DNA from 2 places in the Jeotgalibacillus sp. 10bf12 genome. Region 2 is predicted to be linked to the other one. Evidence: a T-box and tRNA genes for the amino acid it is inferred to sense, from the RefSeq annotation. Region 2 holds a T-box; the other holds one or more tRNA genes.
The links. A T-box is a leader RNA that pairs with one kind of tRNA and senses whether it is charged. The one in region 2 lies ahead of thrS (threonine--tRNA ligase), so its partner is inferred to be a tRNA-Thr.
Positions count from the first base shown of each region.

Region 1: it has a tRNA-Thr gene. The T-box ahead of thrS (threonine--tRNA ligase) is inferred to sense a tRNA for this amino acid. The anticodon was not compared.

Region 1 covers NZ_CP200276.1:3,111,634-3,115,011, reverse strand. The annotation lists rRNA gene DH10bf12_RS16305 (23S ribosomal RNA) at 1-1,081, shown strand, start outside; rRNA gene rrf (5S ribosomal RNA) at 1,152-1,267, shown strand; tRNA gene DH10bf12_RS16295 (tRNA-Val) at 1,286-1,361, shown strand; tRNA gene DH10bf12_RS16290 (tRNA-Thr) at 1,366-1,441, shown strand; tRNA gene DH10bf12_RS16285 (tRNA-Lys) at 1,450-1,525, shown strand; tRNA gene DH10bf12_RS16280 (tRNA-Leu) at 1,535-1,619, shown strand; tRNA gene DH10bf12_RS16275 (tRNA-Gly) at 1,636-1,707, shown strand; tRNA gene DH10bf12_RS16270 (tRNA-Arg) at 1,719-1,795, shown strand; tRNA gene DH10bf12_RS16265 (tRNA-Pro) at 1,825-1,901, shown strand; tRNA gene DH10bf12_RS16260 (tRNA-Ala) at 1,919-1,994, shown strand; tRNA gene DH10bf12_RS16255 (tRNA-Met) at 2,026-2,102, shown strand; tRNA gene DH10bf12_RS16250 (tRNA-Ile) at 2,113-2,189, shown strand; tRNA gene DH10bf12_RS16245 (tRNA-Ser) at 2,205-2,297, shown strand; tRNA gene DH10bf12_RS16240 (tRNA-Met) at 2,318-2,391, shown strand; tRNA gene DH10bf12_RS16235 (tRNA-Asp) at 2,398-2,473, shown strand; tRNA gene DH10bf12_RS16230 (tRNA-Phe) at 2,480-2,552, shown strand; tRNA gene DH10bf12_RS16225 (tRNA-His) at 2,570-2,645, shown strand; tRNA gene DH10bf12_RS16220 (tRNA-Gly) at 2,655-2,728, shown strand; tRNA gene DH10bf12_RS16215 (tRNA-Ile) at 2,737-2,813, shown strand; tRNA gene DH10bf12_RS16210 (tRNA-Asn) at 2,821-2,895, shown strand; tRNA gene DH10bf12_RS16205 (tRNA-Ser) at 2,903-2,993, shown strand; tRNA gene DH10bf12_RS16200 (tRNA-Glu) at 3,000-3,071, shown strand; gene DH10bf12_RS16195 (TraR/DksA C4-type zinc finger protein) at 3,311-3,378, opposite strand, start outside.
Region 2 covers NZ_CP200276.1:2,953,834-2,957,211, reverse strand. The annotation lists gene DH10bf12_RS15465 (replication initiation and membrane attachment family protein) at 1-15, shown strand, start outside; gene dnaI (primosomal protein DnaI) at 15-953, shown strand; T-box leader at 1,164-1,389, shown strand; gene thrS (threonine--tRNA ligase) at 1,441-3,372, shown strand.

The DNA.
Region 1 (3,378 bases), 160 kb from region 2:
AGTATAGGGGCTGACACCTGCCCGGTGCTGGAAGGTTAAGAGGAGTGCTTAGCGCAAGCGAAGGTGCGAATTGAAGCCCCAGTAAACGGCGGCCGTAACTATAACGGTCCTAAGGTAGCGAAATTCCTTGTCGGGTAAGTTCCGACCCGCACGAAAGGTGCAACGATCTGGGCACTGTCTCAACGAGAGACTCGGTGAAATTATAGTACCTGTGAAGATGCAGGTTACCCGCGACAGGACGGAAAGACCCCGTGGAGCTTTACTGCAGCCTGATATTGAATTTTGGCACAGCTTGTACAGGATAGGTAGGAGCCTTAGAAACCGGAGCGCCAGCTTCGGTGGAGGCATTGGTGGGATACTACCCCGCTGTGTTGAACTTCTAACCCGCGGCCCTTATCGGGCCGGGAGACAGTGTCAGGCAGGCAGTTTGACTGGGGCGGTCGCCTCCTAAAGAGTAACGGAGGCGCCCAAAGGTTCCCTCAGAATGGTTGGAAATCATTCGAAGAGTGTAAAGGCATAAGGGAGCTTGACTGCGAGACCTACAAGTCGAGCAGGGTCGAAAGACGGGCTTAGTGATCCGGTGGTTCCGCATGGAAGGGCCATCGCTCAACGGATAAAAGCTACCCCGGGGATAACAGGCTTATCTCCCCCAAGAGTCCACATCGACGGGGAGGTTTGGCACCTCGATGTCGGCTCATCGCATCCTGGGGCTGTAGTCGGTCCCAAGGGTTGGGCTGTTCGCCCATTAAAGCGGTACGCGAGCTGGGTTCAGAACGTCGTGAGACAGTTCGGTCCCTATCCGTCGTGGGCGCAGGAAATTTGAGAGGAGCTGTCCTTAGTACGAGAGGACCGGGATGGACGCACCGCTGGTGTACCAGTTGTCATGCCAATGGCATCGCTGGGTAGCTATGTGCGGACGGGATAAGTGCTGAAAGCATCTAAGCATGAAGCCCCCCTCAAGATGAGATTTCCCACACGCAAGTGGTAAGATCCCTGAAAGATGATCAGGTAGATAGGTTCGAGGTGGAAGCATGGTGACATGTGCAGCTGACGAATACTAATCGATCGAGGACTTAACCAAATCGGTTGATTCTCGGAAAATCCCTTACTTTGATGAACGTATCCAGTTTTGAAGGCGCGAGCCTTTATAGTCTAGTGATGACAGCGAAGAGGTCACACCCGTTCCCATGCCGAACACGGAAGTTAAGCTCTTCAGCGCCGATGGTAGTTGGGGGTTTCCCCCTGTGAGAGTAGGACGTCGCTAGGCGGTATTACATAATACCGTGGAGAATTAGCTCAGCTGGGAGAGCATCTGCCTTACAAGCAGAGGGTCGGCGGTTCGAGCCCGTCATTCTCCACCATTATGCCGGTGTAGCTCAACTGGTAGAGCAACTGACTTGTAATCAGTAGGTTGGGGGTTCAAGTCCTCTTGCCGGCACCAGTTTTTTCGAGCCATTAGCTCAGTTGGTAGAGCATCTGACTTTTAATCAGAGGGTCGAAGGTTCGAGTCCTTCATGGCTCACCATGTTTTTATGCGGGTGTGGTGGAATTGGCAGACACGCTAGACTTAGGATCTAGTGCCGCAAGGCGTGGGGGTTCAAGTCCCTCCACCCGCACCATTTTAATAGTTACCATGCGGGAGTAGTTCAGTGGTAGAACACCACCTTGCCAAGGTGGGGGTCGCGAGTTCGAATCTCGTCTTCCGCTTACTCTATTCAGCGCCCGTAGCTCAATTGGATAGAGCGTTTGACTACGGATCAAAAGGTTAGGGGTTCGACTCCTCTCGGGCGCGCCATAAGAATACATAGAATAACACATAATCGACGGGGAGTAGCTCAGCTTGGTAGAGCACTTGGTTTGGGACCAAGGGGTCGCAGGTTCAAATCCTGTCTTCCCGACCATCTTTTATAATCATTATGGGGCCTTAGCTCAGCTGGGAGAGCGCCTGCCTTGCACGCAGGAGGTCAGCGGTTCGATCCCGCTAGGCTCCACCATATGTATTTTATGAAGTTACTTTATTTATTGGGCGGCGTAGCTCAGCTGGCTAGAGCGTACGGTTCATACCCGTGAGGTCGGGGGTTCGATCCCCTCTGCCGCCACCAATATAATAAAGGACCTTTAGCTCAGCTGGTTAGAGCAGACGGCTCATAACCGTCCGGTCGCAGGTTCGAGTCCTGCAAGGTCCACCATAGTCTTATCCATACGGAGGTATACCCAAGTCCGGCTGAAGGGATCGGTCTTGAAAACCGACAGGGGTGTAACAGCCCGCGGGGGTTCGAATCCCTCTACCTCCTCCATTTTTTTAACTTAATATCGTCGCGGGGTGGAGCAGTTCGGTAGCTCGTCGGGCTCATAACCCGAAGGTCGCAGGTTCAAATCCTGCCCCCGCAATTATCTGGTCCCGTGGTGTAGCGGTTAACATGCCTGCCTGTCACGCAGGAGATCGCCGGTTCGATCCCGGTCGGGACCGCCATTTTACGGCTTTGTAGCTCAGTTGGTAGAGCAATGGACTGAAAATCCATGTGTCGGCGGTTCGATTCCGTCCAAAGCCATCTTTTTTGTTGTCATGGCGATTGTGGCGAAGTGGTTAACGCACCGGATTGTGGTTCCGGCATTCGTGGGTTCGATTCCCATCAGTCGCCCCATTTGAGTATGCGGGTGTAGTTTAGTGGTAAAACCTCAGCCTTCCAAGCTGATGTCGTGAGTTCGATTCTCATCACCCGCTCCATTATATTTGGGCCTATAGCTCAGCTGGTTAGAGCGCACGCCTGATAAGCGTGAGGTCGGTGGTTCGAGTCCACTTAGGCCCACCATATTTGTTCCACAGTAGCTCAGTGGTAGAGCTATCGGCTGTTAACCGATCGGTCGTAGGTTCGAGTCCTACCTGTGGAGCCATTTTTACGGGGAAGTACTCAAGTGGCTGAAGAGGCGCCCCTGCTAAGGGTGTAGGTCGCGTAAGCGGCGCGAGGGTTCAAATCCCTCCTTCTCCGCCAGTTTTAGGCCCGTTGGTCAAGCGGTTAAGACACCGCCCTTTCACGGCGGTAACACGGGTTCGAATCCCGTACGGGTCATCATTAAAAGCAGCATGCCAATCAAATTGATTGGCATGCTGCTTTTTTGTCATCTTATAAACTTCTTTTCAATTAATCAGGAGACCCGTGGGGAACGTAGAGACTTAACACGATACATATACTAAACGTTACATCCTTCAGGTTTTTCTGAACAGCATAGATAGTAAATACTTTGACCACGTTGTTTCACAATCAAAAAAGTTCCCCTTCAACCTAAAGAAGGGGAACCGGATTAATGATTATTCGTCATCAGGCATAATCTTACGGTGTTTGCCATCCATCTCATTTGCTACATCTTCATCCTCAT
Region 2 (3,378 bases):
GCAGGTGAAGAATAATGGATCCGATTAACAGAACGATCAAACGGATTTCAGGATCAAATGAATTTCAGCGCAGATATGAAATGATGAAAAAGGAAATCGCAGCTGACCCGGAAATTCAACATTTTTTACAAATCCATAAAAATGAGCTCGCACCAAACGCAGCTGATCAGGGAATGATCAAATTATACGAGTTTATGACCAGATCCAGAAAATGTGGAGATTGCCCGAGTCTTGGGGAATGTAAAAACACAATGAAGGGATATGAGCCGAAGCTGATGATTCAAAACGGCTACATTGATATGCAGTATGCGCAATGCCCGAGACAGATCGCGGCCCAGGAGCAGCGAAATACTGAAAAGCTGGTTCAAAGCATGTATGTCCCTAAAGATGTGCTGAATGCCTCTTTTGATCAGGTGGATGTGGATAACCCGACGAGGATGAAGGCTTTGCAGGTAGCAGAAGATACAGTCAATCAGCTCGTTGCAGATCCTGAACATTATAAAGGTCTTTATCTCTATGGCAAATTCGGCGTTGGTAAAAGTTATCTGCTGGGTGCAGTTGCCAATGAATTGAAAAAGCAGAACAAGGCAAGCTTTATTTTGTATTTTCCTGAATTTCTAAAAGAAATGAAGCAGTCATTAGGAGACCAGTCTTTCGCAGGGAAAATTGATGCGGTTAAACGGTCTTCAATTCTGATGCTAGATGATATTGGTGCAGAATCACTCTCCAGCTGGGCGCGTGATGAAGTACTTGGCACGATATTACAGTATAGAATGGCAGAGGGACTTCCGACATTTTTCAGTTCGAACTTTGACTACAATGAACTCGAACATCATCTGACCTATTCCCAGCGCGGCGAAGAAGAACCCGTCAAAGCAGCCAGAATCATGGAAAGAATTAAATTCCTTTCTATTCCGGTTGAAATGAAGGGTAAAAATAAGCGGCATACTTAATTTATTTTAAGAAGACTTTTATTTTTCAGGCTGCAATTTAATAGGAGTTAAACAGCGTAATTGGAATGGAAGGTGGGGACTCCTGCGGGCTCACCTGCAAGTCGCGGAAGGCGTTTGCCTGAAATGGAGATTTAACGCCGATATTTCAGAAATAAACTTGCTTTTGTATCCAACCTCATCTAAAATGACTCTTATCAAAACAATTTATAATTAAAGGCACTGACAGGGACACGAATCATTTGAAGCTGATTACAAGAGAGAGAGGACACCGGCTGAAATCCTCTTATGAAGCAAAATGCATTTACCACCCTTGAGCCGTACGAGTGAACACTTAAGTAATTTGTACCGGATGCAGCCCGTTAGCTGAACCAGAGATTCTGGACGTTTGTTCAGAAAGAAGGGTGGAACCGCGGGTTAATATAACTCCGTCCCTTTACCAGGGATGGGGTTTTTTATATGCAAAAATTTAATTGAAGGAGTGTTACCCATGGAAGAACAGATTAAAGTGACTTTTCCTGATGGAAATAGCAAGGAGTATCCAAAAGGGATCACAGTTGAAAAAATTGCATCATCCATTTCTTCAGGTCTGAAAAAGAAAGCAGTTGCCGGTAAAGTAAACGGTCAGCTTCTGGACCTTCGTACACCGCTTGAACAGGATGCTGAGGTAGCCATCCTCACACCGGACGACGCGGAATCACTTGAAATTATGCGCCACAGTTCAGCTCACCTGATGGCACAGGCAGTAAAGCGTCTATACCCTGATGCGAAATTTGGTGTTGGTCCTGTCATTGAAGGTGGATTTTACTATGATATTGATACTGAATCATCAATTTCCACTGAAGATCTTCCGCGTATTGAAAAGGAAATGAAAAAAATCACTGGAGACAATATTAACGTTGAACGTGAAGTTGTCAGCCGTGATGAAGCAGTCAAGAGGTTCAAGGAGATCAATGACCCTTATAAGCTTGAACTGATCGAAGCCATTCCTTCAGATGAAGACGTTACAATCTATAAGCAGGGTGAATTCTTTGATCTTTGCCGCGGGATTCACGTTCCGTCTACAAAGCATATTAAAGAATTCAAGCTGTTAAGCGTTGCCGGCGCATACTGGAGAGGCGACAGTGATAATAAAATGCTTCAGCGTATTTATGGAACAGCATTCTTCAAAAAAGAAGACCTGGATCATCACCTGGAAATGCTTGAGGAAGCGAAGCAGCGTGACCACCGTAAAATCGGTAAAGAACTTGATCTGTTTACAAGCTCTCAGCTCGTTGGCCAGGGACTCCCGATCTGGCTGCCAAAAGGCGCAACAATCCGCCGGACAATCGAACGCTATATTGTAGATAAAGAAATTTCTTTAGGCTACGATCATGTTTATACACCTGCACTTGGTAGCGCAGAGCTGTACAAAACAAGCGGACACTGGGATCACTACGAAGAAGGAATGTTCCCACCGATGGAAATGGATAATGAAACACTTGTCCTTCGCCCGATGAACTGCCCTCACCATATGATGGTGTACAAACAGGATATTCACAGCTACCGTGAACTGCCGATCAGAATTGCAGAACTTGGTCTGATGCACCGCTATGAAATGTCAGGTGCACTGTCAGGACTTCAGCGTGTTCGTGCGATGACACTGAATGATGCACATATCTTCGCACGTCCTGATCAAATTAAAGAAGAATTCCAGCGCGTTGTGCGTCTGATTGAAGAAGTCTATAAAGATTTCGGTTTGCACGAATATAAATTCCGACTTTCATACCGTGATCCTGAGGATACTGAAAAGTACTTTGACGATAATGAAATGTGGGAAAAGGCTCAGGCAATGCTGAAAGAAGCGATGGATGATATGGGCCATGACTACTTTGAAGCAGAAGGCGAAGCGGCGTTCTACGGACCGAAGCTTGACGTTCAGGTGAAAACTGCGATTGGAAAAGAAGAAACATTGTCTACTGTCCAGCTTGACTTCCTTCTTCCTGAACGCTTTGACCTGAATTATATTGGTGAAGATGGCAAGCAGCACCGCCCAGTCGTCATTCACCGTGGTGTTGTATCAACAATGGAACGTTTTGTAGCCTTCCTGATTGAAGAGCACAAGGGTGCACTGCCTGCATGGTTAGCGCCGGTTCAGGTACAGGTCATTCCAGTGTCACCATCGATCCACCTTGATTTTGCGAAAAAAGTGCAGGATGAGCTTCAGCTTGCAGGTGCACGTGTAGAAGTAGATACGCGTGACGAGAAGATGGGGTATAAGATCCGTGAAGCACAAATGAAGAAAATCCCTTATATGCTTGTAGTAGGGGATAAAGAAATGGAAAATCATGAAGTCAATATCCGTAAATACGGTGAGCAGGATACAGACACTGCGTCACTGAATGATTTTGCGCAGCAGCTGAAAAACGAAATCAGAAGATAGAAAAAA